2 regions of the Peribacillus sp. B-H-3 genome follow, and region 2 is predicted to be linked to the other one. Evidence: a T-box and tRNA genes for the amino acid it is inferred to sense, from the RefSeq annotation. Region 2 holds a T-box; the other holds one or more tRNA genes.
The links. The T-box of region 2 lies ahead of proS (proline--tRNA ligase). A T-box ahead of a tRNA ligase gene usually reads a tRNA of that ligase, here a tRNA-Pro.
Positions count from the first base shown of each region.

Region 1 (15,787 bases), 930 kb from region 2:
GCTTTGTATAAAGCACGCTGAAATTGGCGATTTCCTTATTTACCACTTCTACAGTCTTTTTCGACATTACTATCAACCTCCTGTATATATTTTATATATTTCCCTTTTCCTAAAAGTTAAAACATTTATTTAGCAAGCTGCTATGGGCTCTTAAACAGATTTCTAATAGATCATTTACAGTAATTTTCCTAGAAGATAAAATAGGATTAAAAGTAAAAAGGGAGGGGTTCGCTTGGTTACAATCATGATTATTGCAGGAATTTTAATTGTCCTTGCTGTCTTGCTGCTTTCGGTTACTACAGTCAATAAGGGCTATGGCTATAAGCACACCATTGATCCAATTGATAACAAGGAAAACAAGGATGAAAGCCAAGGAACTGATTCCTTTGCAGACAAAGCGGAAACTTTGGAAGGGCAAAGCGAAGATCAGCCGAAGTAATATGACATATTCATCATGGAAATTCATTACAGCCGGGGATGTTTGAAGATATCCCGCTCACTATGCCAGCTCCACATTATTTCGCTGTGAACTAAAAAAGCAGCCTCAGGGCCGAACCCCGGGCTGCTTTGCAATAATTTATGCGAATACTTGATGAAGATCTTCTTTGCTTTGTTTAAGCCAGAAATTCATTAATTTTTTTGCTCCTTCAAGGTCATGAAGTTTAGCCTGGCCGCATTGTGTTTCATTAGCAGCAGGAATTTCAGTGACTTGCACGCCATCCTTCATGGTTTCTTCCAGAACATCGATAATCTCTGAAACCGTAGGTTCTCCGCTTACGACCAGGTAAAAACCTGTCTGGCAGCCCATTGGGGAAATATCAATGATATCAAAATGATCATACTGCTCGGAATGCTTGCGGATATTATAAGCAAGCAAATGTTCAAGTGTATGGATGGAATCCGGCTGCATCGACTGTTTATTCGGCTGGCAAAAACGTATATCAAATTTATTAACAACACCGTCTGTTCCTACTTTGTGAACACCGCAATGTCTGACAAAAGGGGCTTTAACAGCGTTATGATCTAATTCAAAGCTTTCTACTGAAGGCATTTTATCACTCCTTATTGTTATCTGTATCCTATTCTACAGCTAATTCCGACATTTTTCATCTATTTTGTTTGATTTATAATTAATTTCTGGAATAGGCATCCCTGCTGATTCTCAATTGAGATATATGATATAGTTGCACAAGAAGCATTAACACATTCTATGAAAAGGATGACACTCATGATCAACAAACTCCTTATAGGATTAATCCGTTTTTATCAGATTGCCATTTCCCCTCTTAAGCCCCCTTCCTGCCGTTTTTACCCTACATGCTCTCATTATGGAATTGAAGCGATTAAGCGTTTTGGGCCTTTAAAAGGAAGCTGGCTTACTTTCATCAGGATTTTAAAATGCCAGCCGTTTCATCCGGGAGGCCTTGATCCTGTTCCTGAGAAAAAGAGAAAAAAATAAGAAGCAATTTCCATGTCTTTCTTAATAAATTATGTGCCTGGATGAAAATCATTCAGGCTTTTCATTCTTTTTTGATGGCTGTTTTCTTAAAGGTTGTTGTTTTTTGATGAGTTCTGTGAGGCAAACTCATTATTAAAGCGGGTTGATTGGAGCGTAATGTGCGAGACTCCTGTTGGATGAGCGGGACAGGAGAGACGCCGCAGGCGCAGGTGGGGAGACTCACAGCCCGCCCCGCGGAAATCAGCCACCTTGTTCCATGTTTGCAAAGTTTACGAAAACAGCCTTATTGAAACAGTTGAAGGCCAAATATTTTCCCATTTGCCTGTTGATTTCTCCTCGCTGCCTGGCGTCATCCACTCCCGCAAAGTGCAGAAATCAACAATGTACTTAACTAAAATTCCATTTAAAAATAAGAATCTTGAACTTTAATTGGCAAATCCTATATATGTTCGTTACTTTTACTATAGGAGTGGATATCATGGCAAAGGATGTCAAATGTACAGTAAGCAATTGCCGGTTCTGGAAGCATGGAAACCGTTGTTCAGCTGAAAGCATCATGGTAGTAAACTACTCAGAAGAACGTGCACATACAAGCAATGATGCCGGCTGCAGAACCTTTCAGCCTGCATAATGTTAAAAAACAGGAAGGGCAGCCTTCCTGTTTTTTATTTTCATATATACAAATAAGCTCAGCTAAAACAAGAAACCTTATAAAATCCTTTGTATAAACAGGAAACGTCCTGAACGCTTTTTAAGCCGGTATTTCTGCCTGATCCTCTTTATTTCATGTGCATCAAGGGCGGTAATTTCCTTTATCACACTAATCGGCAAACCTCTTAATAGCAGTATTTCAGCAATAAGATATGGTTTATTCTCAGAACTCATATGATCTCCCTGCCTTTTTACGTGATGGGCTCTTTAATCTTGTCTGTTAATTTCCGCTGCAGGTGCCCGCTTTCTGTAAAAACGTCCACCTGATGAGGCCGTAGTGTTTATTATAAAAAGATAAGCAGGAAAAGACTATCGGCAAATGCCTATTTTGCAGCCTATTTATACAAAAGAAAAAGGACCCTGCATATGGTCCCTAGTTTGAGTATATCTCTTTGTGAAGCGTTTTGTCAGCGAGCTTTTTCACATTGACCGAAAAACCGATTCCGGCAGATTTTGGCACTTCAATACATCCATTTTTCACCACAACCTCAGGATCTATAATATCTTCCTCCCAATACTTTGAAGAAGAAGAGATATCACCAGGAATGGTGAAGCCTTTCAAAGAAGCAAGCGCTATATTATGGGCTCTGGAAATGCCAAATTCAATCATCCCTCCGCACCATAGGGGAATATCCTCCCTGATGCACAAGTCATGAATGCGTGCAGCTTCTGTCCATCCTCCGACACGTGACATTTTAACAGAAATGATTTTACAGCTTCCAAGAGCAACAGCACTTTTGGCATCCTCAAAAGAGCTTATGCTTTCATCCAGGCAAATAGGGGTATTCAGTTCTTTTTGGATAATGCTGTGCTCGACAATATCTTCTGCACCTAAAGGCTGCTCAATCATCTGCAAACCAAATTGATCCAGCTGCTTAAGACGATCTAAATCGCTGAGACTATAAGCCGAATTTGCATCTGCCATTATTGTTAGATCCGGATACCTCTTTCTGATTTCAGATAAATAGTGCAGATCATTTTCAGGACTTATCTTAATTTTATATCGCTTATAGCCGGTCTCCAGAAAATCTTCAATCTGTGACAGTGCTCTTTCCAATTCTTTGGCAGCAATCACTGCACCGGCAGCCACCTCTGTTCTTGTCCCTCCAAACAGGCTGCCGATATACACACCCTGCTGTTTGGCATATAAATCCCAAATCGCCTGGCCTAGTCCAGACTTTGCCATCCTGTTTCTCCTGATTCCTTTCCATAATTCAGACAGCTGTGAAGGATGTTTAAGTGCTGATGACAGCACCATTGGGACTAAAAAATCCTTCAGAATGTGCCCGCAGGTGACAATCGTCTCTTCTGTATACCAGGGACTTGAAAAAGGAACGGCTTCCCCGTACCCTGTTCTTCCCTCATGGTCACGGACTTCAATTACGAGTGCCTCACGTTCGGTCACCGTTTCCAGATGCGTTTGAAAGGGTGCCTTTAACGGAGCCGAAATATGGTATATAGAGATAGAATGGATATTCAATCGCTTTCCTCCAGACGTTTTTTCAGCTCTCTTCTTAAAAGCTTATTAGCACCGCTGCGCGGAAGCTCTTCACAAAAGATAATCCTTTTGGGGACCTTATAAGAAGCAAGATATTGCCGGCAGTATGCAAGCAATTCTTCGGCAGATGTCTTTTTCCCTGAATGCCTTACAACAAATGCGGCAGGCACGCTGCCCCATTGAGGATGATTCATGGAGGTTACTCCAGCTTCGAAGACATCATGATGCTTCATCAGTACCGACTCGATTTCGGCAGGATAGATATTTTCCCCGCCTGAAATAATTAAATCAGAACGGCGGTCCAGGACATACAGAAAACCTTCCACATCAAGATACCCAATGTCACCTGTATAAAGCCAGCCATTTTGGATGCTTTTCTCTGTTTCCTTTTCACGATTGTAATATCCCTTTGTTACATTAGGACCCGAAACTACAATTTCACCAGCTTCATTCGGCGCTGCCACCCTTCCTTCAGCTTCTATCCGGAGCTGAGACGGAAAAAGCGATTTACCGGCAGAACCGATTTTTTTCAGGCTGTATTCAGGAGACAGGGTGACAATTTGGGAAGATGTTTCAGTCATTCCATATGTTTGATAAACAGGTATTCCCTTATCCCTGCATTCCTCAAGTATTGAAAGGGGTGCAGGACCTCCGCCAAGCAGCATACACCTAAAGGAAGAAGGATATCCACCGTCCCCAACCTTCTGCAGCATTCTGTTCAGCATGGCCGTTACAACAGAAATTATGGATACTCCCTTATCCTCTATCATTCGATTAGCTTCATCAGGGTCAAATTTATCTGTTATCACGATTTTCATTCCATAAATAACATTTTTCATCAAAATGGAAAGTCCGCTTATATGAAAAAGAGGAACTGCACAGAACCAGCAATCATCTTCCTTTAAACCTAAATTCAATACTGACCCGACAGCGCTCCACCAATGATTGCCGAATGTCTGGATGACTCCCTTCGGATTCCCTGTAGTGCCAGACGTATACATGAGGGTAGCCATGTCATGCAGATTGAATTCTTCAATGATCTTCACATCTTCAGCTTTTTGCAATTGTATGTTTTCTTTTACAGAAAAAACAATATCTTGTACCTTACTTAAAACTTCGCTGTTTTTTTCTGAAAATGCTTCTTCCGATATAAACCATCCTGCCTGGCTGTCTTTAATCTGAAAGCTTATTTCACTGCCTGACAGGCGATTATTGACTATCACGATTTTTACCCCCAGGTAAAACAAGGCATGAATCATGACGGCACTGTCAATGTGGTTTTTAAGCATCAGTGCACATGTATCTGCAGGTTTAAGTCCTATAGCAGAAAGCTTTCCTGCTGTTTTTGCTGCTAGTGTATCAAGATCTTTAAAGGTATATGAAGCTCCTTGAAATTCAATTGCTATTCTGTCTGGAGTCAGTTCAGCTCTTTTTTTCAGCCAATTTGGCAGCTTTTCCTGTGGAAACATATGTATTTCTCTCCTTTAGAGAAAAACAGCCCGGCGAAGAACTCGCGGAGCTGTTTTGCATTTCAATTTATTAAGGTTTTCGTCATTAAGGAAAACGAGGGAACTGGCCAAAGTCAGGGCTGCGTTTTTCCTTGAATGCATCGCGTCCTTCTTTTGCTTCATCTGTAGTGTAATAAAGCAATGTTGCATCACCGGCAAATTGCTGGATTCCAGCGAGGCCGTCTGTGTCGGCATTGAAGCCAGCTTTCAGGAAACGAAGTGCAGTAGGGCTCTTTTCAAGCATTTCCTTACACCATTGAACCGTTTCTTCCTCTAATTGCTCTAAAGGAACAACTGTATTCACCAAGCCCATGTCCAAGGCTTCCTGCGCGCTGTATTGACGGCATAAATACCAAATTTCGCGTGCTTTCTTGTGGCCTACGATGCGTGCCAGATAACCGGAGCCATATCCAGCATCAAAGCTTCCGACTTTAGGACCGGTTTGTCCAAATACAGCATTATCAGCTGCAATCGTTAAATCACATACAATATGAAGAACATGTCCTCCGCCGATTGCATAACCTGCTACCATTGCGACAACAGGCTTTGGAATAACGCGGATCAGGCGCTGAAGATCAAGGACATTCAACCGCGGAATTTCGTCCTCTCCCACATATCCGCCATGGCCGCGGACTTTTTGGTCTCCTCCAGAACAGAATGCCTTTCCTCCCGTTCCTGTCAGGATAATAACGCCAACTTCTGAATTGTCGCGTGCTCTTGAAAAAGCATCAATCAATTCCATTACCGTTTTGGGGCGGAAGGCATTATGTACCTCTGGACGATTAATTGAAATCTTAGCAATGCCATTATACACTTCATAAAAAATATCTTCATACTCACGCTGTGAAACCCAATTGATTGCCAAACTTTTCTCCTCCTTTATAAGTACTCACTTATTATTTTACCAAACTTTTTCTCTTGTTCCACATGAATTGCATGCCCTGCACCGTTTATTATTTTCACTTCGCAATGTTTCATGTGTTTTTTCATGGAATATGCTATTCTGCAGAATTTTTCGTCAAGCTCGCCAGCCAGCAGCAATACCGGAAAATCAAACGTGCCAAGCTTTTCCCACCAAGAGGGCTGTGCACCTGTTCCCATCCCAGTCAAGCTGTTTGCAAGTCCAATGGCTCTATTAGAAAGCCTTTGATTCCTGATTTCCTGCTGTACAGCTTTCGGCAGGCTTTTTTGAGTAGTAAACAAGGGGATGTTTTCCCAATAATCCACAAAATGCTCCAATCCTTCATTCAAAATCATTTGAGACAATTTCTTGTCCGCCATGATTCTTTTTGTTCTTTCCATTTCCTCTTTGAGGCCTGGAGACGCACTTTCAAGTATCAGCTTATCAATTCGTTCCGGATACAGTGCAGCAAAACTTAATGCAAGCCGCCCACCCATAGAATAGCCCAGTACACTTACTTTTTCTGCATTCAGCTGGTCAAGAATCTCCTTTAGGTCATCGGCCGCCTTTTTTGCTTCATAGCGAGCGGAATCTTCAGGCGAATCTGTTTCTCCATGGCCAATAATGTCGACAAGTATCAGCTTGCATTTTGAACTGAGAACGGGAATAAGAAATTTCCAGCTGTCAAGATTGCCTGTAAATCCATGCAGAAGCAAAAGTGGCTCTCCCTCTCCCGCTACCTCAACATGGTATTCGACATCCTGACAGGAAATCCTCAAGAATTCTCCCCTGAATTGGCATTTTTTATTTCCTGGGAAACAAAATTCCACAAATCCCGATGCTTTAAGACATTGGTTTCCCTTAATGTAGGAACTTCGATAATTTTCAAACCCGGTATATCAAAAGATTCTGTAAGAGTTTTTGAGAAATGCTCCCAACTCTCAACCTTTGCATAATTGGCTCCATATAATTGGGCAGCATGCGAGAAATCCAATCCATGCGGAGTGCCGAATAAAACTTCAAAATTTTCTTTTTCACTGGACTGGGGAAGAAACGAAAAGATTCCTCCTCCATCATTATTAATAAGCAGCACTGTTAAATTTTGTTTTTGAAGCTTAGCTGCAAGGAACCCGTTCATATCATGGAAAAAGCTTAAATCACCAATAGCCAGAACTGTGTTTTGCGATACTGTACTAACGCCGATAGCAGTTGATACGACACCGTCAATTCCGTTGGCACCCCGATTTGCAAGCGTCCTTATTCCTTTTGAATTGTTAAAAAAGAATGTGTCCAAGTCCCGGATAGGCATGCTGTTACCGACAAACAAAGTGGAATGCTCTGGAAGGAGATCACTTAAAAGCAAAAACAGCTTTCCTTCATTAAGCTCATGGTCATCTCCTATTGCCAAAAGGGCATTTCTGACCTTTTCATTCAGTGATACCATGGATTCAAGAAAATTCCGGTCTTCTTTTTCATCAATCCTCCGCAGCATATCATGGCAAAAGGAAACTTCATCGCAGTAAATCATATCTGTAGCCATGCCTGCAGGCTCTCTCCAGCCTGCTCCGCCGTCCACAACCATATGCCTTGCGCTTGTTTGTTTTTTTATAAATTGCAAAAGCGGTTTTGAAACAGGCATGGCTCCAAACCGCAAAATCAGATCAGGCTTGCAGGTTTCTGAAATTTCACCAAAACGCAAGAAGGTATCATATGTATCCACAATCAGCTCTTTGCTATGGTCCCCGCTTCTAAGCTGTGACAACGGATCTGCAAATACGGGAAAACCAAGCTTGCCTGCAAGTGAAAGGATAGCATCCTTAGTTGTTTCATACTTTAATTCACCGCAAATGATGATGCCTGATTCTGATTCGTTAAATACCTGTGCAATCCTATCCACCTGTCCTGGCGAGAGTGCAAGCGCCCCGCTGTCTATCATAACGGCTGCCTCGCGTTCTTCCTCGCTCTCCCATTGCTCCTTTGCCATCGAAAGATCAGGAACAAGCGGTTCACGCAGCGGAAAGTTTAAATGAACGGGTCCAGACGGTTCGTTTGCTGCCGCGGCTATGGCACGGGCAGAAACATTCCTAGCGTACTTAACCATTTGATCTGTATTCTCTGGCAAAGCCATTTCTACGAACCATTTCACATGCTTGCCATATAAATTGATTTGGTCGATGGCCTGAGGGGCTCCCACGCTTCGCAGCTCATGGGGACGGTCCGCTGTTAAAACAATCAGCGGAACTCTTGAATAATAGGCTTCTATAATCGCCGGATAATAATTGGCTGTCGCCGTACCTGATGTGCACAGCATTGCAACTGGCTCATTAAGGGCTTTTGCGAGGCCCAGAGCAAAAAAGCCTGCTGATCTTTCATCGACATTAATATGCACGGTAATATCCGGATGTTCTACAAGCAGCATTGCAAGCGGTGTTGATCTGGATCCAGGGCTCACTACAGCGTGTTTCACATGATTTTGTGCTAATTCATCAACAAAAGCAGCAGCATATGCTGTCAGTGCTTCACGGTCATTCATGAAGGTTTCCTCCTAATGCGCTTAACATCGGGTTAAATTTAATGGATGTTTCCTGGTACTCGCTTTCCGGTGAAGAATCCTCTACTACTCCGCATCCTGCAAAAAGAGATGCTTCATTTCCCTGTATTAACCCGGATCGTATTCCCACAGCAAATTCGCCATTCCCATAAGAATCTGCCCATCCAATCGGCCCAGCATACAATCCGCGCTCGAGCAGCTCGATTTCCCTGATTCTGGTGACTGCTTTTTCTTTTGGCAGTCCGCCTAAGGCTGGTGTCGGATGAAGCTTATCAATCACAGAAAAAACCGATACGCCCGGGTCACATTCACCTGTTACTGGTGTATACAAATGCTGGATATGCCTTATTTTCATAAGCTCAGGTTTTTCAGGTATATATACCCTGTCGCATACCGAATTTATTGCTTTAGAAATCATGGATACAACATATTGATGCTCAATTAAATTTTTTTGGTCACAAAGAAGCTCAGCCCCCAGGCGCTCGTCCTCTTCTTCTGTTTTACCTCTAGCAATTGTCCCTGCAAGGCATGCAGAATAAAGCTGGCCCTTTCTTTTCTTGATCAGCCTCTCAGGAGTAGCACCTATGAAGCAGTCACTGCCCGACTCCAAGCTGAATATAAAGCTTGCAGTCTGCTCAGCCATCAGCTTTTCAAGTATGGCTTCAGAAAAAATCGCATCCTGAAAAACCAGGCGCATCTCTCTGGCCAGCACAATTTTATCAAGATCTGTTTTTTTAAGTTCCTCTACGGCTTCGGCCACTGTTTTCTTCCATTCTTCCGGCTGGATCTCTGTTTGTGAAAGAAGCTCATTGCCAGAAAAGCTGCGGCGGCCCAGGCTTTCATAAATATATTTTTCCCGTTCATTTATCAAATCAATAAAATGATCTGCACTATCTTCTGGCGAACAAATAAGATTGGCGGTTAAGTAGGCTTCCCCTTCACAAATGCTTAGCATAAAGGCAGGAATATACAGTAAATGATCCCCGAATTGATCCCAAAGCATAGAGCTGCTTTTTTGGTAATCAAACGAAAAACCTCCAAACAGCAAAGGGCCAGTCGCAGCAGCATCTGCTGTTCCGATCTTAACAGCATTGCCCAGCAGGTCTGACCATCCGGACTCAATTTCCTTAAAGCGTGCAGCATTAGCCGCACCCTGAAGTTTTTCAACTTTACCTAAACCAATAATGGTAGTTTCTTTGGTAGGATCCTGCCAAAAGAAGCGTTCACCTGCATATCGTTCTCTTCCAGCTTGATAAAATGAAAGGGGGTTGATAACATCTATTTTTTTTACTTCGCTGAACAGCACATTTTGATTAGTTTCCTGTGCCTTTTTTAAGGCCTCATTTAATCCAAAAAGAAGTTCAGACTGCTGTGAGATAGCCAAAAAAATCACCCCGAATGTACATTTTAAAAGCTTTTCAAACCTATTTAAAGATACACCTCAATTTATCTCCCTGTCAATTATTCCACCTTGTTCATAGCCTCTTCTGACTGCTTTATTCCTTATTATTATATTCTTCCTCAAATACAGAACTAAAATTCTTTATCAGCAGGAAATTTGTTCGTTTGCATTGACACCTGCATGATGTTTTCCTACACTTAAGCTGTATGCCATTTTTTATAGCGCCTTATATCGGGGGTTATTCATAAATCAAAACTAGGAGAGAAATTATGCAAAATAAAGATCATCAAAATCCCGGGGCTATCCGGCCTGAAAAGCGCAGCTGGAAGATCTGGTGGGAATTAATTCGTCCACATACATTGACGGCTGGATTTGTGCCCGTCTTAATAGGCACAGCACTTGCCTTGCAGACAGAACGTGTTAATGTAGTGCTGTTCGCTGCAATGCTGATTGCCTCATTACTTATCCAAAGTGCGACTAATTTGTTTAATGAGTACTATGATTTTAAAAGAGGACTGGATAATGAGAAATCAGTCGGCATCGGCGGAGGAATAGTCCGCCACGGCATGAGCCCTCAATTCATCCTGAACCTCGCCCTTGCCTTATACGGACTTGCCCTGCTTCTTGGCATCTATATTTGTGCTGTGTCATCCTGGTGGATTGCTGCAGTCGGGCTTGTCTGCATGGCAGTCGGCTATTTATACACCGGCGGGCCGCTTCCAATATCCTCCACTCCTTTCGGGGAGCTGATGTCAGGATTATTCATGGGTTTCTTGATCATATTAATATCCTTTTACATCCAAACTGGAACCGTTTCAAAAATGACTGTACTGGTCGCTATCCCAAGCGGCATATTGGTGGGACTGATTAATTTCGCCAATAACATACGCGATCATGATGGTGATAAAGCAAACGGACGAAAAACACTTGCTATATTAATGGGGCAAAAAAAATCCATCACATTTATGGGCATTATGTTCACATTCGCTTATCTTTGGGTCATCGGACTATGTGCAGCCGGAATCGTTTCACCGTGGCTTTTGCTTGTCATCCTAAGTGTGCCTAAAGCCGTCAAAGCCATTAAAGGGTTCATGGGCAAAACCATTGCCAAAGAAATGGTGCCTGCCATGATAGCAACTGCTCAAACAAACACGATATTCGGCTTATTATTATCTGCCGGTTTATTTATAAGCTATTTTCTATAAAATAAATCCCCGTCCCCATGCACATGCATGGGGATTTTTTCCTTTTAAAATTCGAGGGCCATAGACAGGCTGCCTGGGAATGCCCATTCATCTAAAAAATAGGAAGCACCCAAGAGTTTGCATTTTGATGATAATGATTGATATTAATTGCATAAAACTTTCCTTGTTTTCAATACTCAATATTCGGGTATTTAATCCTTACACTCAAAAAAATATGTTCGACCAACTATTAAGGAGCGGATAATCTATGGCTACAAATGAGCAAATTAATTCATTAAAAAATGAACTGCTTACACTAAAAGAGCAGCTTGAACAAAGAGTTGAAAATGATCATGAAACAGTTTTGGATAAAAGCGAAAAAGAATCTGTAGGTGAACTGTCTTCATATGACAACCACCCTGGTGATCTGGGCACAGAGCTATTTGAAATTGAGCGGGAAAAAGCACTGGACAGCCATGCTGAGACTGAGATTGAAAAGGTTAATGCTGCACTCTCCGCAATCAGTAAAGGAACATACGGCACCTGTAAAACCTGCGGCACAGAAATACCTTATGAGCGCTTAGAGGCAGTGCCTTCCACATTATATTGTGTAGAGCATACACCTGAACAGCATACCGCTTCAGATCGGCCTGTAGAGGAAAATCTGCTGATTCCATCTAAAGGAGACAGCTTTGAAAACAGGCACAGAGGCGATACAAATGAAAAGGAAGACAGCTTTGGCGAAGTAGCACGCTTCGGAACATCTGAAACACCTTCGGATTTTACAGGCGATAACGAAAACTTTGATTCTTTATATAAAGAGGAAGACGAAACAAATGGCTTTACCGAGGAATACGAAGGGTTTCTAGGAAATGATATAGAAGGCAAAAATAAAAAAGTGTATCCCACAAAAAGAGAAGAAAAATATGAACAAAGACTGGACGATGAAAATATGGAATCTCAGCTGGGAGACATTCCATATAAACGGAAGGACAGCTATGTAGATAAAAAATAGACATATATACAGGGGGTGATAACTTACGTTGTCACCCCCTGTATTATGAAATTCAATTCGCGTATATTGATGGGAAACCGATCCATTTTTTGATTCATGCCCGCATTTTATCTTGTTTCTCGTACAGCTTTAAATCTCTAAAAAGCCGCTGGAAAACCCATAGAGAACGATTTTGAATACCTTGATCCCGATTGCTGCAGTGCCTTGGCGGCTTCTCAATTTTTTGTATCCTGAAGTTTCTTATTGTCTGATGGCTTTAATACAAAACTTCTTGGAAGCAAATTGTGCGGGACCCAGCATTTATTATAGAAGCAAAAAATAGGCCAGATTCCATTTATCTTAAATGGAATCTGGCCTCACTATATCCATGGACGTAAGCATTCAGTAAATGAAAAAAAGATGTATACAGTGAATGTATACATCTTTTAATATGACCCATACGGGATTCGAACCCGTGTTACCGCCGTGAAAGGGCGGTGTCTTAACCGCTTGACCAATGGGCCAGTGGCGGAGAAGGAGGGATTTGAACCCTCGCGCCGCTTACGCGACCTACACCCTTAGCAGGGGCGCCTCTTCAGCCTCTTGAGTACTTCCCCATGGCTCCGCAGGTAGGACTCGAACCTACGACCGTTCGGTTAACAGCCGAATGCTCTACCACTGAGCTACTGCGGAATGGTGGGCCTAAATGGACTCGAACCATCGACCTCACGCTTATCAGGCGTGCGCTCTAACCAGCTGAGCTATAGGCCCATATTTGGAGCGGGTAGAGGGAATCGAACCCTCGACATCAGCTTGGAAGGCTGAGGTTTTACCACTAAACTACACCCGCGATATATGGGGCGGATGATGGGAATCGAACCCACGAATGTCGGAACCACAATCCGATGCGTTAACCACTTCGCCACAACCGCCACAGTTATTTAATATATAATGGTGGCTCGGGACGGAATCGAACCGCCGACACAAGGATTTTCAGTCCTTTGCTCTACCGACTGAGCTACCGAGCCAATGGGTAATATGTATAACATATCATTTGAATCTAGTAAAAATGGCGGTCCCGACGGGAATCGAACCCGCGATCTCCTGCGTGACAGGCAGGCATGTTAACCGCTACACCACGGGACCTAATGATTGCGGGGACAGGATTTGAACCTGCGACCTTCGGGTTATGAGCCCGACGAGCTACCAGACTGCTCCACCCCGCGACAATAAGAATGCTTCATATTCTGTCAATAAATAATGGAGGAGGAAGAGGGATTCGAACCCCCGCGGGCTTTGACACCCCTGTCGGTTTTCAAGACCGATCCCTTCAGCCAGACTTGGGTATTCCTCCGTGTTGAAGATGGTGGACCTTGTAGGACTCGAACCTACGACCGGACGGTTATGAGCCGTCTGCTCTAACCAGCTGAGCTAAAGGTCCTTATATTTTGGTAGCGGCAGAGGGGATCGAACCCCCGACCTCACGGGTATGAACCGTACGCTCTAGCCAGCTGAGCTACGCCGCCAAATAAAATATAGGATAATGATATGGTGGAGCCTAGCGGGATCGAACCGCTGACCTCCTGCGTGCAAGGCAGGCGCTCTCCCAGCTGAGCTAAGGCCCCATTTTAAAAAAATCACATGGTCGGGAAGACAGGATTCGAACCTGCGACCCCTTGGTCCCAAACCAAGTGCTCTACCAAGCTGAGCTACTTCCCGTAATATGGCGCGCCCGAAAGGAGTCGAACCCATAACCTTCTGATCCGTAGTCAGACGCTCTATCCAATTGAGCTACGGGCGCATATAAATGGTGCCGAGGACCGGAATCGAACCGGTACGGTAGTCACCTACCGCAGGATTTTAAGTCCTGTGCGTCTGCCAGTTCCGCCACCCCGGCATTACGAAAAGTGGAGCGGAAGACGGGATTCGAACCCGCGACCCCAACCTTGGCAAGGTTGTATTCTACCACTGAACTACTTCCGCATTGTGATGCGGGTGAAGGGACTTGAACCCCCACGCCTTGCGGCGCCAGATCCTAAGTCTGGTGCGTCTGCCAATTCCGCCACACCCGCATATGAATGGTGAGCCATGAAGGATTCGAACCTTCGACCCTCTGATTAAAAGTCAGATGCTCTACCAACTGAGCTAATGGCTCAAACAAATAAGATGGAAATAATGTTCGAACGATAGCTCGTACAAAATTTTATGAAGATGGTGCCGGCAAGAGGACTTGAACCCCCAACCTACTGATTACAAGTCAGTTGCTCTACCAATTGAGCTACACCGGCAGGTGAAATAATATGGTGGAGGATGACGGGATCGAACCGCCGACCCTCTGCTTGTAAGGCAGATGCTCTCCCAGCTGAGCTAATCCTCCATAATTATAAGCTTGGCGGCGTCCTACTCTCACAGGGGGAGAACCCCCAACTACCATCGGCGCTGAAGAGCTTAACTGCCGTGTTCGGAATGGGAACGGGTGTGACCTCTTCGCTATCGCCACCAAACATTTTCTCGAAAGACATATATTATTATATATCTTTTTTTGAGATTTTGCAAGAACTTTTTTTGTTCTTTCAAAACTAGATAATAGAGAAGGTTGAACGCGTCATTTTGGTTAAGTCCTCGATCGATTAGTATCTGTCAGCTGCACGTGTCACCACGCTTCCACCTCAGACCTATCAACCTGATCATCTTTCAGGGATCTTACTAGCTTGCGCTATGGGAAATCTCATCTTGAGGGGGGCTTCATGCTTAGATGCTTTCAGCACTTATCCCGTCCGCACGTAGCTACCCAGCTATGCCTTTGGCAAGACAACTGGTACACCAGCGGTGCGTCCATCCCGGTCCTCTCGTACTAAGGACAGCTCCTCTCAAATTTCCTGCGCCCACGACGGATAGGGACCGAACTGTCTCACGACGTTCTGAACCCAGCTCGCGTACCGCTTTAATGGGCGAACAGCCCAACCCTTGGGACCGACTACAGCCCCAGGATGCGATGAGCCGACATCGAGGTGCCAAACCTCCCCGTCGATGTGGACTCTTGGGGGAGATAAGCCTGTTATCCCCGGGGTAGCTTTTATCCGTTGAGCGATGGCCCTTCCATGCGGAACCACCGGATCACTAAGCCCGACTTTCGTCCCTGCTCGACTTGTAGGTCTCGCAGTCAAGCTCCCTTGTGCCTTTACACTCTGCGAATGATTTCCAACCATTCTGAGGGAACCTTTGGGCGCCTCCGTTACTCTTTAGGAGGCGACCGCCCCAGTCAAACTGCCCACCTGACACTGTCTCCCGCCCCGATCAGGGGCGCGGGTTAGAATTTCAATACAGCCAGGGTAGTATCCCACCGACGCCTCCACCGAAGCTGGCGCTCCGGCTTCTCAGGCTCCTACCTATCCTGTACAAGCTGTACCAAAATTCAATATCAGGCTGCAGTAAAGCTCCACGGGGTCTTTCCGTCCTGTCGCGGGTAACCTGCATCTTCACAGGTACTATAATTTCACCGAGTCTCTCGTTGAGACAGTGCCCAGATCGTTACACCTTTCGTGCGGGTCGGAACTTACCCGACAAGGAATTTCGCTA
Region 1 covers NZ_CP183879.1:4,376,094-4,391,880, forward strand. The annotation lists gene ACN6MY_RS21750 (Dps family protein) at 1-67, opposite strand, end outside; partial or broken gene ytzI (YtzI protein) at 245-370, shown strand; gene ACN6MY_RS21760 (S-ribosylhomocysteine lyase) at 578-1,051, opposite strand; gene yidD (membrane protein insertion efficiency factor YidD) at 1,229-1,459, shown strand; gene ACN6MY_RS21770 (DUF1540 domain-containing protein) at 1,938-2,090, shown strand; gene ACN6MY_RS21775 (hypothetical protein) at 2,168-2,344, opposite strand; gene menC (o-succinylbenzoate synthase) at 2,544-3,650, opposite strand; gene ACN6MY_RS21785 (o-succinylbenzoate--CoA ligase) at 3,647-5,137, opposite strand; gene menB (1,4-dihydroxy-2-naphthoyl-CoA synthase) at 5,223-6,035, opposite strand; gene menH (2-succinyl-6-hydroxy-2,4-cyclohexadiene-1-carboxylate synthase) at 6,056-6,850, opposite strand; gene menD (2-succinyl-5-enolpyruvyl-6-hydroxy-3-cyclohexene-1-carboxylic-acid synthase) at 6,853-8,610, opposite strand; gene ACN6MY_RS21805 (isochorismate synthase) at 8,603-10,021, opposite strand; gene ACN6MY_RS21810 (1,4-dihydroxy-2-naphthoate polyprenyltransferase) at 10,300-11,235, shown strand; gene ACN6MY_RS21815 (TraR/DksA C4-type zinc finger protein) at 11,483-12,229, shown strand; tRNA gene ACN6MY_RS21820 (tRNA-Glu) at 12,661-12,732, opposite strand; tRNA gene ACN6MY_RS21825 (tRNA-Ser) at 12,735-12,825, opposite strand; tRNA gene ACN6MY_RS21830 (tRNA-Asn) at 12,827-12,901, opposite strand; tRNA gene ACN6MY_RS21835 (tRNA-Ile) at 12,903-12,979, opposite strand; tRNA gene ACN6MY_RS21840 (tRNA-Gly) at 12,985-13,058, opposite strand; tRNA gene ACN6MY_RS21845 (tRNA-His) at 13,065-13,140, opposite strand; tRNA gene ACN6MY_RS21850 (tRNA-Phe) at 13,161-13,236, opposite strand; tRNA gene ACN6MY_RS21855 (tRNA-Asp) at 13,279-13,354, opposite strand; tRNA gene ACN6MY_RS21860 (tRNA-Met) at 13,361-13,434, opposite strand; tRNA gene ACN6MY_RS21865 (tRNA-Ser) at 13,470-13,562, opposite strand; tRNA gene ACN6MY_RS21870 (tRNA-Ile) at 13,573-13,649, opposite strand; tRNA gene ACN6MY_RS21875 (tRNA-Met) at 13,658-13,734, opposite strand; tRNA gene ACN6MY_RS21880 (tRNA-Ala) at 13,758-13,833, opposite strand; tRNA gene ACN6MY_RS21885 (tRNA-Pro) at 13,851-13,927, opposite strand; tRNA gene ACN6MY_RS21890 (tRNA-Arg) at 13,933-14,009, opposite strand; tRNA gene ACN6MY_RS21895 (tRNA-Leu) at 14,017-14,105, opposite strand; tRNA gene ACN6MY_RS21900 (tRNA-Gly) at 14,117-14,191, opposite strand; tRNA gene ACN6MY_RS21905 (tRNA-Leu) at 14,199-14,280, opposite strand; tRNA gene ACN6MY_RS21910 (tRNA-Lys) at 14,288-14,363, opposite strand; tRNA gene ACN6MY_RS21915 (tRNA-Thr) at 14,421-14,496, opposite strand; tRNA gene ACN6MY_RS21920 (tRNA-Val) at 14,510-14,585, opposite strand; rRNA gene rrf (5S ribosomal RNA) at 14,596-14,712, opposite strand; rRNA gene ACN6MY_RS21930 (23S ribosomal RNA) at 14,819-15,787, opposite strand, start outside.
Region 1: it encodes a tRNA-Pro, which carries the amino acid that the T-box ahead of proS (proline--tRNA ligase) is inferred to sense. The anticodon was not compared.

Region 2 (15,787 bases):
GGTCAACGCTGAACAGGCGCTTGCGCTTTTTATTAATCTAGCTTCAGCGCCTAGCCTGCTGTGCAAAAGATGTTATGGCCTCAGAAGGCAAAGAGCGCCGTCTAAGTCCATAACCCTATTTGCTTCGCAAGCTGACCAGGCGCTTGCGCTTTTTGTGTTACCAGGCTCTGTCGTATTGTTTTGGGCTTTCTAGTTCGGCTTTTAGTTCTTCGGCTGCTGTTCTTGGCCAATAGGGGTTTCTTAGTAATTCGCGTCCTATGAAGACGACGTCTGCCCGATTGTTTTGCAGGATTTCTTCTGCTTGTGTGCCTGTAGTAATCAGGCCTACTGCTCCAGTAGCCAACTCTGCGCCATGCTTGATCGTTTCACTGAAAGGAACCTGATAACCGGGATATGGGTTAATTGGAGCAGGAACCACAGCTCCGGAGCTGACATCGATTAAATCTGCGCCTTCTTCTTTCATCCATTTAACCATTTTTGTATATTGTTCTGCAGTCATTCCGCCTTCACTGTAATCATGCGCAGAAAGGCGCACAAATAGCGGGCCGTTCCATACTTCCCTGACTGATGCAATGATTTCCTTCAGAAAACGGTAGCGGTTTGCTTCTGAGCCGCCGTATTCATCTTCCCGCCTATTGCTTAAAGGAGATAAAAACTCATTAATCAGGTAACCGTGAGCAGCATGCAGTTCAATAACTTCAAAACCTGCTTTTGCCGCTCGGTCTGCTCCGTTCCGGAAGGCAAGCACTGTTTTCTGGATATCTACCTTTGTCATTTCTTTTGGCAGTTTATAGTGCCCGCTGAATGCAATCGACGATGGTGCAATAATTTCTTCTTCATCCTGTGCTTTTCTTCCAGCATGGGCAAGCTGGATCCCGATTTTTGCTCCTTGTTCTTTTACAAGTGACACAAGTTCGGAGAGGCCGGCGATTTGATCGTCATTCCAGATTCCCAGGTCCTGGTTCGTGATTCTGCCCTGTTTTGTCACAGCGGCGGCTTCTGTAATGATTAAACCTGCCCCGCCGACTGCACGGCTTGTATAATGGGTCTTGTGCCAGTTTTGCACAATGCCATCTTCTTTACAGGAATACATGCACATCGGGGACATGACAATCCTGTTTTTTAAAGTTACATCTTTAATTGTATAGGAAGAAAAAAGTTTTGCGCCCATGTTACCCATCTCCTTTAAATAAATGAAATAATATACATGATTAAGTATATCAAGCTACAAAGGGTATATCCAAAATATTGGCTGAGGAAGGAATGCTTTAGAGGCCTGTTTTCCCTGCATCCTCAATTTCCTGTGAAATCTGCTGGCCCATGCGTTTGGATTGCTGAGCTGCTTCAAATATGCATGCTTCAAAAGCTTCCTGTACCCGGTATTCCGCTAAAACCCTTAATCCGGCCTCGGTCGTTCCTCCTGGCGAAGTGACTTCCTTCCTTAGCTCAATAGGGGATTTGTCAGACCTTTGCAGCATTTCCGCTGCTCCTATTAAGGTTTGGACAATCAGGGATTTCGCTGTTGCTTTTTCAAGCCCAAGAACCCCGATAGAAGCTTCCATCGCCTCGGCCAGGTAATAAATGTAGGCCGGACCGCTTCCGGAAAGCCCGGTCACAGCGTTTAACTGGTCTTCCTCAACCATTGCTACGGTGCCTATTGTTTCAAAAAGAGTGATTGCCTCATCCATTTCTTTGTCATGCGCAAAGCGATTGGCTGTTAGAGCTGTTGCCGATTTACCCACGGCTGCAGATGTATTGGGCATTGCGCGGACAATGGCCATATCTTTTCTCAGAATGCCTTCAAGGCTTGAAGTATGAACCCCTGCAGCTACAGAAATCAGCAGGGTGCTTTTTTGGAGGTGGTTTCTTGATGCCAAAAGTGCTGCATGCACATCCTTTGGCTTTACCGCCAGCACAGCTATGTCTGCATCCGCTAATAAATCCTGTTTTGATTGTGTGGTGTGAATCCCGAATTCCCGAGCAAAATATGAGAGTCTATCTTGATTGGAATTATTGCCTGCATAAATTTCCTGGGGCTGATATTTTCCGCCTGCAAGCATTCCTGCAATAATGGCTTCTGTCATGGACCCGCTTCCGATAAAAGCGATTTTCCTCATATTTCCCATCTCCTTAGATTAGTGTTATGGCTCAATACCTTAGGATAATTTCCTCATAGCTCTTTTAGTAATGTGGACCTCAGCTGGCGCCAGGATTGAAAATCATCAAGATTAACCGGGACAAATAAAAAGACCTCCCGTCCAATAAAGGACGAAAGGTCTGGCTTCCGTGGTACCACCTTTTTTCATCTTTCCCAGGGGAAGATGCAGCTTAAGATCCATTAACGCTGGAATGTACGTCAGTTTTTGCTGAAAGCTATAAGGTAGGTTCAGTGTCACAGAGGGCGGTGAAGCCTTTCAGCCTAATTGAGCTTCACTCTCTTTCGCCATGCGGCATCTACTGGCCTTAATCAATGCCGTGCTATTTTTAGTTATTAGTGATTATGGAGCATGTACAATCAGTTTGTCAATAATTAATTTTTCTGAAAAATCCCAGAGGGAGGAGATGCCAAATATGAATGACAAACGCTGTTTAAACAGTTGTAACCCAGCCATTTCTGTGCTAAGGCAGGTTATACAGTTATCCCGTGCTATACATAGAATGCCTTACAGACAGGATCTTTGCTACATCACACACCGCTGGCCCTTGCTTTCAATAAAAAAAGTTATGTGAAAATAATGACAATTTCAGATTATCAATGATAAACTAATAACATGATGGTCCATTTATAATTCGGCTCTGTTAATGATCTGTTCATGCTGATGCTGGATTCCACTGGAAGATCCGGGGGCTCATGCAGCTAAAATTGGCAGCGTTTAATTAAATGACGCTGCATGTTTATATAATTATCTATTTAAATATAACTTTATAAGGGGTATGTATGATGGTCGAATGGATTGGAAATATTGCTAAATTATCGCTTCCGACTCCCTATGCCGTGGGGGATGTGAATGTGTATGTTGTTAAAGGAGATGCATTGACATTGATTGACGCAGGCTCCAGGACCGAGGAATCCCGTTCTAGCCTGATCCGGCAGCTCGCAGAACTCCGTCTTGAAATGAACGATATCGAGCAGGTGCTGATTACTCACCACCATCCTGATCACGCAGGGGGGCTCGACTTTTTCACAAAAGATATTAACATTCTTGGCCACCTCTATAACCAAAGATGGTTTGAGATGGATGAGGACTTTATTGAGCTTCATGACCAGTTTTATAAAGATTTTTCCCGTGAAATGGGCATACCAGATGAAATGCTTGGCTACATAAATGATTACCGGAGCGCAGACCGTTCCATTACCAATAAGAAGCTTACGTCATTTTTGGCAGAAGGAGACGATCTGCCAGGACTTCGCGGCTGGAAAATAATAGAAACTCCAGGACATGCACAAAGCCATTTGTCCTTCTATAAGGAAAGTGATGGAATCATGATAGGCGGTGATCATCTGCTCGCGAAAATTACGCCAAATCCTTTAATGGAGCCGCCTTTTAAGCCAGGAGAAGAGCGTCCTAAACCTCTTTTGCAATATAACAGTTCTCTCGAAAAGTGCCTGGAGCTTCCAATTTCGCTGGTATATACGGGACACGGCGAAGAAATCAGGGATGTGCCGGCAGTGATACAGTCAGGCAGGATACGGCAGCATGAGCGTGCAATGAGGGTCAAAAAAATGATAGAGGCACATCCATCTTCAGGCTTTGAAATATGCAGGCAGCTATTTCCCAAAGTTTATCAACGAGAGCTTGGACTCACCCTGTCAGAGACAGTAGGGCAGCTTGATTATCTGGAGAGTTTAGGAGAAATTGCGCATGACAGCTCTTCAAGTGTTATGATATATGCAATCAACCAATTGCAGAGGTGAAGAAGTGAGTAAAATACAGGGAAAATGTGTGGTAATAACAGGTGCATCAGGCGGAATAGGAAAGGAAATTGCCAGGCGTTCTGCAAGTCTTGGGGCAAAAGTTGTCCTGCTTGCAAGGAACTATGATGCGCTTTTGGAATTAAAGGAAGAATTAATTAAGGGGTATGGCACTGAAGCATATGCCTATCAGCTTGATGTAGGCGATTCCGGTAAAGTCGGGGAAGTTTTCCGTGAAATTTATGAAAATGCGGGTGAAATAGACGTTCTTGTAAATAATGCCGGATACGGAGTATTCAAGGAAGCGGATGAAACGGATATGAAAGAAACTGAAGCTATGTTCCGCGTGAATGTTTTCGGGCTGATGGCGGCCACTCAAATGGTCCTTCCAGGTATGAAGCGGCGCCAAAGCGGGCATATCATAAATATAGCTTCACAGGCAGGGAAAATGGCCACTCCGAAGTCCAGCCTTTATTCTTCTACCAAATTTGCTGTCCTCGGATATTCCAATGCTCTTCGAATGGAGCTGAAGAGGGACCATGTTTTTGTTACGACAGTCAATCCGGGGCCAATCCAGACCAACTTTTTTAACATTGCGGACGAATCCGGATCATATACGAAAAATATCGAAAAATTCATGCTGAATCCCCAGTATGTGGCAATAAGGGTGGTAGGGTCCATGTTTACCGGCAAGCGGGAAATTAACCTTCCGGGATGGATGAATGCCGCCAGCAGACTGCACAACCTGTTTCCGAAAACCGTGGAGACTATTGGGAAAAGGGCCTTTTTTAAAAAATGACATACGGTCTTGACATTGACGGGCTAAAAATAATATAGTACTAAAAAACTGATAATGAAACGTTAAAGAAGGATTAGTAAAATATAAGGTGCCTATTACAGAGAGGGAATATAAAGCTGAAATATTCCTAAGGGACCCATTTGAACCTGCCTTCCAAGTTCTGCTTCGGGCCGTATGGCGAAGAGGCAGCGGATAAATCCGTTATCCTTCTTAAGAGCATGAAACGCTGTTTTTTTCGGTGTTTTATGAATAAGGGTGGTACCGCCAAAGCCTTGGTCCCTTTCTTGGGAGCAGGCTTTTTTTGCGTTTATAAAAATGAGGTGAAAAGAATGAAAAAGGAATTTGTCAAAGAAATTACGCCCATGGGCGAGGATTTTGCCCAGTGGTATACCGATGTTGTGACCAAAGCCGACTTAATCGATTACTCAAGCGTCCGCGGATCCATGATTATACGTCCGTACGGGTATGCGCTTTGGGAAAACATTAAAAATGAACTGGATATGCGCATTAAAGAAACAGGACATGAAAATGTGTATATGCCGTTGCTGATACCTGAAAGCCTTCTGCAAAAGGAAAAAGACCACATCGAAGGCTTTGCTCCTGAGGTAGCCTGGGTGACGCACGGGGGAACAGAGGAGCTTGCTGAGCGCCTGTGCATCCGTCCTACCTCTGAGGTGCTATTTTGTGAGCATTACAGCAAAATTATTCATTCCTATCGCGATTTGCCTAAGCTTTATAATCAGTGGGCAAGCGTAATCCGCTGGGAAAAAACGACCCGGCCGTTTCTCCGGACACTGGAATTTCTCTGGCAGGAAGGACATACCGCACATGCGACGGACGAGGAAGCACATGAAGAAACCACAAGAATGCTTGATGTGTATGCATCTCTTTGTGAAGAGATTCTTGCCATACCGGTGATTAAGGGGCAAAAAACAGAAAAAGAAAAATTTGCCGGCGCAAAGTTCACATATACCATTGAAAGCCTGATGCATGATGGCAAGGCTTTGCAGACGGGCACCTCCCATCACCTTGGAGACGGTTTTGCGAAAGCTTTTAACATTCAGTACAGTGATAAGTCCGGTGCTCTGCAATATGTGAACCAGACCTCATGGGGACTGACTACACGTGTGATTGGTGCTCTGATTATGGTGCACGGAGATGACAGGGGGCTGATTATTCCTCCCAAAGCAGCTCCGGTACAGCTGATGATCATCCCGGTTGCCCAGCATAAAGAAGGAGTGCTGGATTTTGCTTATCATCTGAAAAACAGGCTTTCTAAAACCTTCCGCACGGATATAGACGCCAGCGATAGATCGCCAGGATGGAAGTTCAATGAACATGAAATGAAGGGCATTCCTCTCCGGCTGGAAGCAGGGCCGCGTGATATTGAAAAAGGACAGGTGATCCTTGTGCGCAGGGATACTGGCGAAAAGTCTTTTATTCCGATTGATGATGTTGAACAGAAAGTGGCAGAAACACTTGAAGATATCCAGAAAAGTTTATATGAAAGAGCGTTAAAGCTGAGGGAAGAAAAGACCTCCTCTGTGTTAACGATGGAGGAATTCAAGGAAGTGTCCGCCGCTCATCCGGGATTCATCAAAGCGATGTGGTGCGGAAGCAGGGAATGCGAAGATAAAATAAAAGAAGAAACCGGAGCAACCTCCAGATGCATTCCGTTTCAAAAAGAAACCCTTTCAGATAAGTGCGTTTGCTGCGGCAAAGATGAAAAACACATGGTCTATTGGGCAAAAGCCTATTAATAATTCAATGCGGGAAAGCTGAAGACTTTCCCGCTCCTTATTAGAATCTGTCCTGAGTCAGTTCCGCCATTTTCTTTTCATCCATAGGCCCGATCATAACACTCCTGATCATCCCGTTTTTATCAAGGATATACGAAGTCGGAATCGTATAGACTTTATACAGGCTTCCGATTTTTCCATTTTTATCGAGTGCGATTGGAAATGTCATGTTGTTATTCTTCACAAAATCCTGAACAGCTGCCAAACTTCTGTCATTTGAAGTCAAGTTAACGGCTAAAATGGTAATGCCTCTGTTTTGATTTTTCTGGAAAAAGCTCTGCATTTCAGGGATCTCTGACCTGCAAGGCGGGCACCAGGTTGTAAAGAAGTTTAAAATGACAGTTTTACCCCGAAAGCCGGACAGCTTGAGCTTTTTTCCATTTAACGAGGCAAGCTCAAAGTCAGGGGCCTGATTTCCAGCTTCAAGACCGATGCGGCCCGTCTCTTTTTCCTGTGAAGATAATGCCGCAGTCTGCTGTCCATTAAGGCAGCAGGCAGCGGAAATGATGGCTATAAGGCATATACACTTAATCTTATTCACCGCAAGTCCTCCTTTATTATAAAGAGCTCTAAGCACTTTGCTGACCGGAGAGGAACATGGTACTTCTCTAATCAGAAGACAAGATCAGCAGAGCCGCTGTAAACTAGTCTGTGCATAATGGCTTCTTTTCATGAAAATCCCATTCGATAATTTCCCTGTTTTTTCCATGGTCCTTTTCTGTTATTCTTGTTGTATAGCAGGCGGGAAGAAGGCGGGCAAAATGATTGATTTCAAAACATATCTTATTGTATTAGGGTGTTTTTTTCTTTTTGGATGCAGCCAGCTCCAGACTCAAACAGAAAGTGTGAAAAAAGGGGAAATGGGCTTTATAACAGATCTTCAGGATAAAAAGAGGGTACTGATTAAAAATACATATTATACGGTTTCAGATTCCACCTATCTTAAGGATACGAGCGGGAGAAAGCTGGACTTTAATGATTTGAAAATCGGAATGAAAGTAAAGCCCTGGTACACTGGAAGCATTAAGCATTCTCATTCTCCTCCTGCCAGCACAGAAGCTAAGCTCTTGCTTGTCCAAAACGACGAGGAAAGCCTTCGGGAGCAGCAGGCCGTGCTTTCCGCCATTAAAAAACTGAAAAAGGGGAAGAGCGAACGATTTCTGGTCAGGAATTTTTCTCATATACCTGAGGATAAGGTGTATGTCATTGAAATGATGCGCCGGTCAAATTTAGATACTTCCTTTACAGTAACAGTCAATGCGGCAGACTTTGAAGTCCTTTTTTATTAACGGATACTAGTGCAGATCTTCCTCCCTGAAAAGGGAGTTTTTTTTATTGCTGCCATCCCCAAATCCTATGCCTGCTTGCAGGCTTTCTGCAGAAATATCCCATCATTTTCATGGAAAATTGGATATAACCGGAATGGAAGCTCAAAATGTAGAATTTTGAAGTAAAATTTCCATTGAACACGAACGTATATTCGATTAATATAATGAGTATACTAATGTAAGCGAACGTATATTCTTGTTGTTGGGTGGAGAAAGATCATGGATTACAGATCAATGCCGAAAAAATCTATCATGTGCATCGATATTAAAAGTTTTTATGCAAGCTGCTCAGCTGTCATGCTCGGGCTGGATCCGCTGGAATGCCATCTCGCTGTGGTAGGAAATCTGGAACGCTCCGGAAGTGTGGTGCTCGCCGCTTCTCCCAGGCTGAAAAAGGATTTTGGAATTAAGACCGGATCACGGATGTTTGAAATCCCTGATGATCCCCGGATTATCCTGACAGAGCCTAAAATGGCGGTATATCTGAGGATGTCTACAGAAATTACCCGCTTGTTCCATCGATATGTGCCAAAGGAATCCATCCATGTGTACAGTGTCGACGAAAGCTTCCTGCAGGTGGACGGCGCCATGCCGCTGTGGGGGGATGCCAGGGAGATTGCCGAAAAGATAAGGAATGACATCGAACGGGAATTCCAGCTTCCATGTGCAATAGGGATTGGTCCTAACATGCTTTTAGCCAAACTTTGCCTGGATCTTGAAGCCAAGAAAAAAGGCATCGCCGAATGGTCATATGAAGATGTAAAAACAAAGCTCTGGCCCGTTTCTCCCCTTAACGAAATGTGGGGAATTGGAAGACGCCTTCAAAAAACCTTAAATGGGATGGGCATCTTTACAGTGGGGCAGCTTGCCAATTATCCGCTCCATTTGCTGGAGGAAAAATTCGGCATTATGGGCAACCAGCTTTACCATCATGCATGGGGGATAGATCTTTCTGAAATTGGCGCACCGATCATGGAGGGGCAGGTGAGCTTTGGAAAAAGCCAGATTCTTCTTCGCGATTATAAGGAAGAGGAAGAAGTGAAGCATGTGATGCTTGAAATATGCGAGGAGGTCGGAAGGAGGGCCCGGTCTTCACGCAAAGCAGGCAGGACGGTGAGCCTCGGGATCGGCTACAGCCGTGAGGAATTCGGAGGAGGCTTTCACCGGTCGAGATCCATTGATGAACCAACAAACATTACGATGGATTTATATGAAATCTGCCTGGAGCTTTTCCGGGAAAATTATGTTTCCAAAACAGTACGGAGCATATCCGTTACCTTATCCAATATCGTCGATGATAATGAAATGCAGCTGACATTGTTTGATTCATCACGCTGGAAAAAGAGGGACTTGGCCTATACGGTTGACCGTATCCGGAATAAATACGGCTCAAAAGCACTGCTTCGGGCTGTCTCCTATACAGCAGCTGGAACGGCTGTTTACCGCAGCAAGCTTCTTGGAGGCCATAAATCATAGTACAGCAATTATGAAAGATGCAGGATTTGTCAGGAGGGATATGCAGTGATTCGAGATCGCGGAAAGATTAAATGGACATCAATGATGCTTCCGGAGCATGTGAAAATGCTTCGGGAGTGGGAAAAGGAGGATACCTACGAAGAACAGGCTGCCCTGGATGAGCAGCAGCTGGAAGAAATGAACATGGTGATGGGAGAAGCCATGGAAACCGGAAGGACGGTAACCATCACCCATTACGGCAAACACAGATATCAGCTTTTGATCGGCACCATACATTATTACAATGAACCCGGGCAAAAGCTGCATATAGTAGACCGGTTTCAGCAGACTCACATAATTGGGATCAGCCATATTGCAGATATAAGATTTACGGAAGAATGAGTTTACCGCTTAACAGGCAGTAAAACGAGAAGGTCAAAGATGGCTGCACGCAAAGCCCGATTGGCCAGCAGGACATCAGCGGGGAAAATGCCCTTTTGCTTCAAGAAAAAAGAATAAGACCGCCCGGAAAAGAGACAGTCTTAAAGGCCGATCAGGTTTCGGTTTTTACGCGCACACTGGACTGGAATTTCCCTTTGTGGGAAGCGTCGCAGAAGGGCATATTCTTTGAAAGCCCGCAGCGGCAGAGCGAAAAGACTGGTTTCGTTTCAATTACATTGCCTTCGCCGTCCAATAGCTCAATATCTCCTGTCACTTTCAGGGAGCCATTATCGTTTACTTTAATTTGAACCTTTGACAAATTTATCACCTCTTTTCATAATCGTACCGGCAATTGGCCTTTTTTACAATACAGGATGGAAAAATTGGTGCACATGCTTTTGCCGGCATGCTCAAATGTTTTGGCATGCAGACAATAGGAAATAAATAGTAGTGTAGGAGAAAAAACAAAATCAGACATAGCGGGTGATAATTGATGAAGGCGATTGTAATTGAACAATATGGCGGAAAAGAACAGCTGAAAGAGGCAGAGATGAAAAAGCCGGAAGCAGGAGAAAACGAGATCATCATTAAGCTTGAGGCGACCTCGATCAATCCGATTGACTGGAAGCTGCGTGAAGGCTATCTAAAGGAAATGCTTCCATTTGAATTTCCGATTATCCTTGGCTGGGATGCGGCAGGGACTGTCGATTCTATCGGATCGGGTGTAACAGATTTCAAGCCCGGGGACAGGGTATTTGCAAGGCCGGCTACAACAAACCGCGGAACATATGCGGAATATGTGGCCGTTGATGATATTCTTGCAGCGGAAATTCCGGATAATGTCAGCTTCGAAGAGGCAGCATCGATTCCGCTGGCCGGTTTGACAGCATACCAGGCATTATTTGATTTCGGGGAGGTAAAAGAAGGCGATAAGGTTCTGATCCATGCCGGGGCCGGTGGCGTTGGATCCCTTGCCATTCAGCTGGCAAAGAATGCAGGTGCCTATGTAGCAACTACAGCGGGAACCCAAAATGTGGAGTTCATGAAATCTCTTGGTGCGGATGAAGTGATTGATTATAAAAAACAGGATTTTGATAAAATCCTGCATGATTATGACTTTGTACTGGATTCCATGGGCGGAGAAATTCAGGAAAAAAGCTTTTCTGTTCTTAAAGAAGGAGGGAAAATGCCTTCCTTGGTCAGTGAGCCTGATAAAGAACTCGCTGAAAAGAAAAAAATCAAAGCGGCTTCCATATGGCTTAACCCTAACGGCCAGCAGCTAGAAGAATTGGCGAAACTGATGGAAGAAGGAAAGCTGAAAGCCATCATTGGCGAAACATTCCCATTGAGTGCAGAGGGTATCCGTAAAGCTCATGAGAAAAGCGAAAGCCATCATGCCAAAGGGAAGATTGTCATTAAAGCAAATTAATAAGCGGCAACAGTATAGAAAGATAGAAAATACGGCAAATGTTTAAGAGTGAAGAGAGGCCCTTTCATTAGATCGGGCCTTTTTTATATGCTGCAAGAACAATATGTAATGAAGATAATTTCTTACTGCGTACTTGCTATTTACCTTGACAGGAATACGATTAGTTTGCCGCATTGTACTTTTGCAGAGAATTAAATAAGTTTAGTAATATTAAAAAAGTTAATTTTGTTTTATTGATATTATTGTTATTTTTTGGAATGTGCATTATATTTATTTTGGTAATAAATTTCCAAAAATTATGAGTGTAATTATTGGAAGGAGATTTCATGAAGAAGGTTATTTCAATTTTATTTTTATTGATATTATTAACAGGCTGTATTGGACCTGGACTATCGGATTCTGAACATAAGATTACTGAAAAATATTGGCTGATTAAGAACGGCAGAAATAAATCTATCTTAGTTAAAAAAGTAAATAGTTCGGAATTTAAAGAATTTGAAATTCTAGTTCCCGATACTGTTATCTCAACAGCCGTACATAATGATTGCATTTTTGCTAAGCAGCAAAATTACAGTTTGGAAGAACATAAGCTGGATAAATTTCGAAACTACTATTGGATCATATCAATTTCTTCAGAACATGTTGTCGGACCTTTGAGCCTCAAAAAATTCACCTATATTTTAAATGATCTAGAGATAGGTTCTGAGGTTAAATGGGTAAATAATAATATGCTGTGAAATGTAAGAAACTGAAGATATACTTATATAATATATGATATGTCTGTGCTAGGAGGTGCATTATGAAGATTGAATGGACAGAGGCAGCCATGAAAAAGATCCAGGAAAAATTAAATGGAACAAAAGGACTTCTCAAGCTTAAATACGATACGGACGGCTGCGGCTGCGTGGTCAGCGGCGTTACGGCACTATGGCTCGTTGATGAAATTGATGAGGAAGACCTGAGAGTGGAAACAAGAATGGGAGATATTTATCTGGAAAGATCCAAAGTGATCTTTTTGGACGAAAGCATGAAAGTCGACTTTTCTCCTGAGGCAAATAGCTTTATGCTGAAAACATCAAATGAAATCCTTAACCCGCGGCTCGGCTTCTATAACCGTACTGCAGGAAAATAAAAGAAAGCGAAGGCTCCGGGGCAGGAACCTTCGCTTTTTTAATTAAGGCTTTTTTCTTAAAGTTTTGATGAGTTCTATGATGCGATCTCATATTAAATGAGGTTGATTGGAGCGAAAGGTGCGAGACTCCAGCGAAATTAGCGGGAAGGTGAGACCCCGCAGGCATTGCTGTGGAGGCTCACCGCCAGCCCCGCGGAAAGCGAGCATCCTGGAGCGGAAATCAACCCCCTGTTCCATAGGAAAACAGCCTTATTTAAAAACGAGTTCTTTTAAGAAATGGTCGATTGCTTCTTGGTATTCTTGGCTATTTTCGTTATAGGATTGGGCGTGTACTCCGTATGGCGCAAGGTAGAGCTGTTTAGGGCCTGTTTTTTCCTGGTACAGTTTTTTTGTCATGTCAGCGGGAATGAATGTATCCGGCAGGCTATGAATAAATAGGATTGGCTTTTTAATGTTTTTGATAACAGAAATCGGCGAAACCTCGCTTGTCCAGTAGCCGTCCCGGATTTTAATAAATGCCCTGCCAATGGGAAGAATCGTCCAGGGTGGAAGTTTGACTTCTTTTTTAATCTGATGCTTCAACTGGTCTTCGAAATCAGAAAAGGGGCAATCGGCAATATAAAAATCACAAGCATCCTCGAGCATACCGGCATACAGCAGCAGTGTGGCAGCGCCCATGGATTCTCCGTGGATTCCAATTGTGATGCCAGGTCCCTTCCGGCTTTTTAGTTCATCCACAACGGCTTTCAAATCGAATTTTTCATAATGGCCGTAGCTGCTCGTTTTGCCCCCGGATTCACCATGCCGCCGGTGGTCGTAAATAACCGCATTGAATCCGCGCTTAAGAAAGATGTTCATATATTTAATAGAATTTATTTTATTTTCAGTAACTCCATGAGAAATAATGATCCATTTGTCTGTTTTGTTCGGTTCTATGAACAGGCACTTTAAGCCGTAGCCAGACGGAGAAGTAATAGTGATTTCACTTTTTGGCAATTCAGCGAAACGCTTCATATCAAGCCGTTTTGCTGTAATCTCTCTGTTTTGGATAAAATCTTCTTCTTTTTTCTTCATATACATGATCCGATTGGAAAAATAAACGCCGGCACCCATCGTATAGACAGCCATGCCTGCAGCAGCAGCCCACCACTTTTTCATATTGACCTCCCAAAAGACATTGTTATTCCTTATTATAATACACGGCGCGTGCGGAGAGCCAACTCCAAAATGTCTGATATAACCAGCAGGGCAAGACATGATATAATATTTGTGAAGATGGTAAGGGGGTCATAAGAATGAAAAAGAAAACTTCTGGAAGAAACAATCAAAGAAAACCGGAAAGAGAGCAGGCCAATGATTCATTAAGGCTTGGTGATTTCATCAACGGTGATATTATGTCAAAGCTCCGTGAAAAACAAAAAGAGCTGGCAGATGAGGAAAGTGCGAAAAAAGAAGCAGAAGAAGCAAAAAAGAAGGAAGAACGCAGACTGCGCGAAAAAAACAAATCCTTCGAGGAGCTGCTTAATGAAAGCAGCACAGACTGGAAGAACTTTAAATAATGTAAAACGGGCAATGACTTGGAAAGAAGTCATTGCCCGTTTTACATGCAGGCTAGTTTGCTTTGATCTGCTACATATCCCGGTGTGCTTCATATTTGCTTGATTTGGTCAATTCTTTCAACAGGACAATTTCCTCTTCTGTAAGAGATTGTGCTCTGACTGCCCGGCAATTCTGCTGAAGCTGCTCAACCGAGCTGGCTCCGGGAATGACAGAGGCCACCGCTTTATGTGAAAGCACATACTGCAGGGCAGTTTCATTAAGGTTTCTGGAAGAAAGCTTTTCCTTAATGCCAGGCAAAATGTCTTTCAATTCTTCATAGCTGTAATCCAGATATCCATTCTCCTTGACGCTGCTGGAGGCCTTGTCAAGCATCTTATCACTCAGCAGGCCTTTTGCAACAGGGCCTCTGGCAATCATACTGATTCCGTTATCGATCAGCAGGTTCATCCATTCTTCTGGCCGCCGGTCAAGAAGGCTGTATTGCATCATAACAGAAGAAATAGAAGATTTCTCTGCGTATTGCTTAATGACATTCGGGCGGATGGAGGAAATTCCGTAGTGCCTGATAAGGCCTTCTGCTTTAAGCTCTTCAAAGGCTCCGATCACCCCGTCTATATCATCTTCCATCGTGCCGCCGTGAAGCTGGTAAAGATCAATATAGTCGGTGCCCAGCCGTTTAAGGCTGTCTTTTACGGCAGATTTGAGGTAACTTGGTGATGCATCCCAATGCCAGCTGTCTTTGGTTTCATTCCAGCGGTTGCCTGCCTTGGTGGCGATTACAACCTGATCCCGGACTCTCTTAAGTGCATGTCCGGCAATTTCTTCATTGGTGCCAAAATCATATAAATCCGCTGTATCAAAATAATTAATGCCTTCGTCAATTGCGGCAGAAATAATGGTTTCCGCCTGTTTTTTATCCGTGCCAAGCGACATGCAGCCGAGTCCAATTTCTGAAACAAGCAAATCGGAATTTCCCAATTTTCTCTTTCTCAATGCGCTCCACTCCTTTATATTACTTGCTGTTTATATTGTAAAGGAGCGGGATGACAATCACAAAGAATTCAATTTGGATGTGTATTCATTGACAAGGCTTGCTTCAGCTGGCCTGGCATGGACATTTTCAATCCAGTCTGTGACAAAAATATGCTGATTTTGCAATTCCTTCAGCTTGTGCCTGATTTCCCATGCTTTCCCGGCAAACACCACACTCTTATCAAATACATATATCTTCATAAAAACAACCTCCGCTGCTAGTATGGTAAAATGTATGAACAAACATGCATTATGTAGAACAAGGAGTGGGAATATGAATAAATTTGAAGAGAAAACACTATCAACTGACAAGATTTTTGAAGGAAAAGTAATTAAGCTTCAGGTGGATGAAGTCGAGTTGCCTGATGGAAAAACAAGCAAAAGGGAAATTATCAAGCATCCAGGAGCTGTCGCTGTTATAGCTGTAACAGAGGATAATAAAATTATTCTTGTCGAGCAATACCGCAAAGCGCTGGAACGCAGTATTGTGGAAATACCTGCAGGCAAGCTGGAAAAAGGGGAAGAGCCTAAATACTCTGCAGAAAGAGAATTAGAAGAAGAAACAGGGTATGAGTGCGAAAGAATGGAACTCATCAATTCTTTTTATACATCGCCAGGCTTTGCTGACGAACTTGTTCATGTATTTCTTGCCCATAACCTGAAAAAGAAAGAAAATGCTGCGCCGGCTGATGAAGATGAATTTGTCGAGCTTATTGAAGTTTCGCTTGAGGAAGCACAGGCATTTATCAAAGAAGGCAAAATCCGGGATGCCAAAACTGTTTTTGCCATTCAATATCTGCAATTGCAGCAGGCGCTGGCAAACTCTTGAATTCCTATTTTGCCGATCTGCATATCCACATCGGCAGGACAAGCAGCGGGAGGCCGGTGAAGATTACAGG
Region 2 covers NZ_CP183879.1:3,448,961-3,464,747, reverse strand. The annotation lists gene namA (NADPH dehydrogenase NamA) at 158-1,171, opposite strand; gene proC (pyrroline-5-carboxylate reductase) at 1,269-2,117, opposite strand; gene ACN6MY_RS17225 (MBL fold metallo-hydrolase) at 2,939-3,916, shown strand; gene ACN6MY_RS17220 (SDR family NAD(P)-dependent oxidoreductase) at 3,921-4,712, shown strand; T-box leader at 4,766-4,996, shown strand; gene proS (proline--tRNA ligase) at 5,042-6,472, shown strand; gene ACN6MY_RS17210 (peroxiredoxin family protein) at 6,513-7,052, opposite strand; gene ACN6MY_RS17205 (hypothetical protein) at 7,273-7,800, shown strand; gene ACN6MY_RS17200 (DNA polymerase thumb domain-containing protein) at 8,059-9,315, shown strand; gene ACN6MY_RS17195 (YolD-like family protein) at 9,361-9,696, shown strand; gene ACN6MY_RS17190 (CDGSH iron-sulfur domain-containing protein) at 9,848-10,063, opposite strand; gene ACN6MY_RS17185 (NADP-dependent oxidoreductase) at 10,229-11,164, shown strand; gene ACN6MY_RS17180 (DUF3997 domain-containing protein) at 11,491-11,901, shown strand; gene ACN6MY_RS17175 (iron-sulfur cluster biosynthesis family protein) at 11,964-12,296, shown strand; gene ACN6MY_RS17170 (alpha/beta hydrolase) at 12,546-13,454, opposite strand; gene ACN6MY_RS17165 (YqkE family protein) at 13,592-13,855, shown strand; gene ACN6MY_RS17160 (aldo/keto reductase) at 13,926-14,849, opposite strand; gene mciZ (Z-ring formation inhibitor MciZ) at 14,907-15,089, opposite strand; gene ACN6MY_RS17150 (NUDIX hydrolase) at 15,163-15,717, shown strand; gene ACN6MY_RS17145 (endonuclease Q family protein) at 15,714-15,787, shown strand, end outside.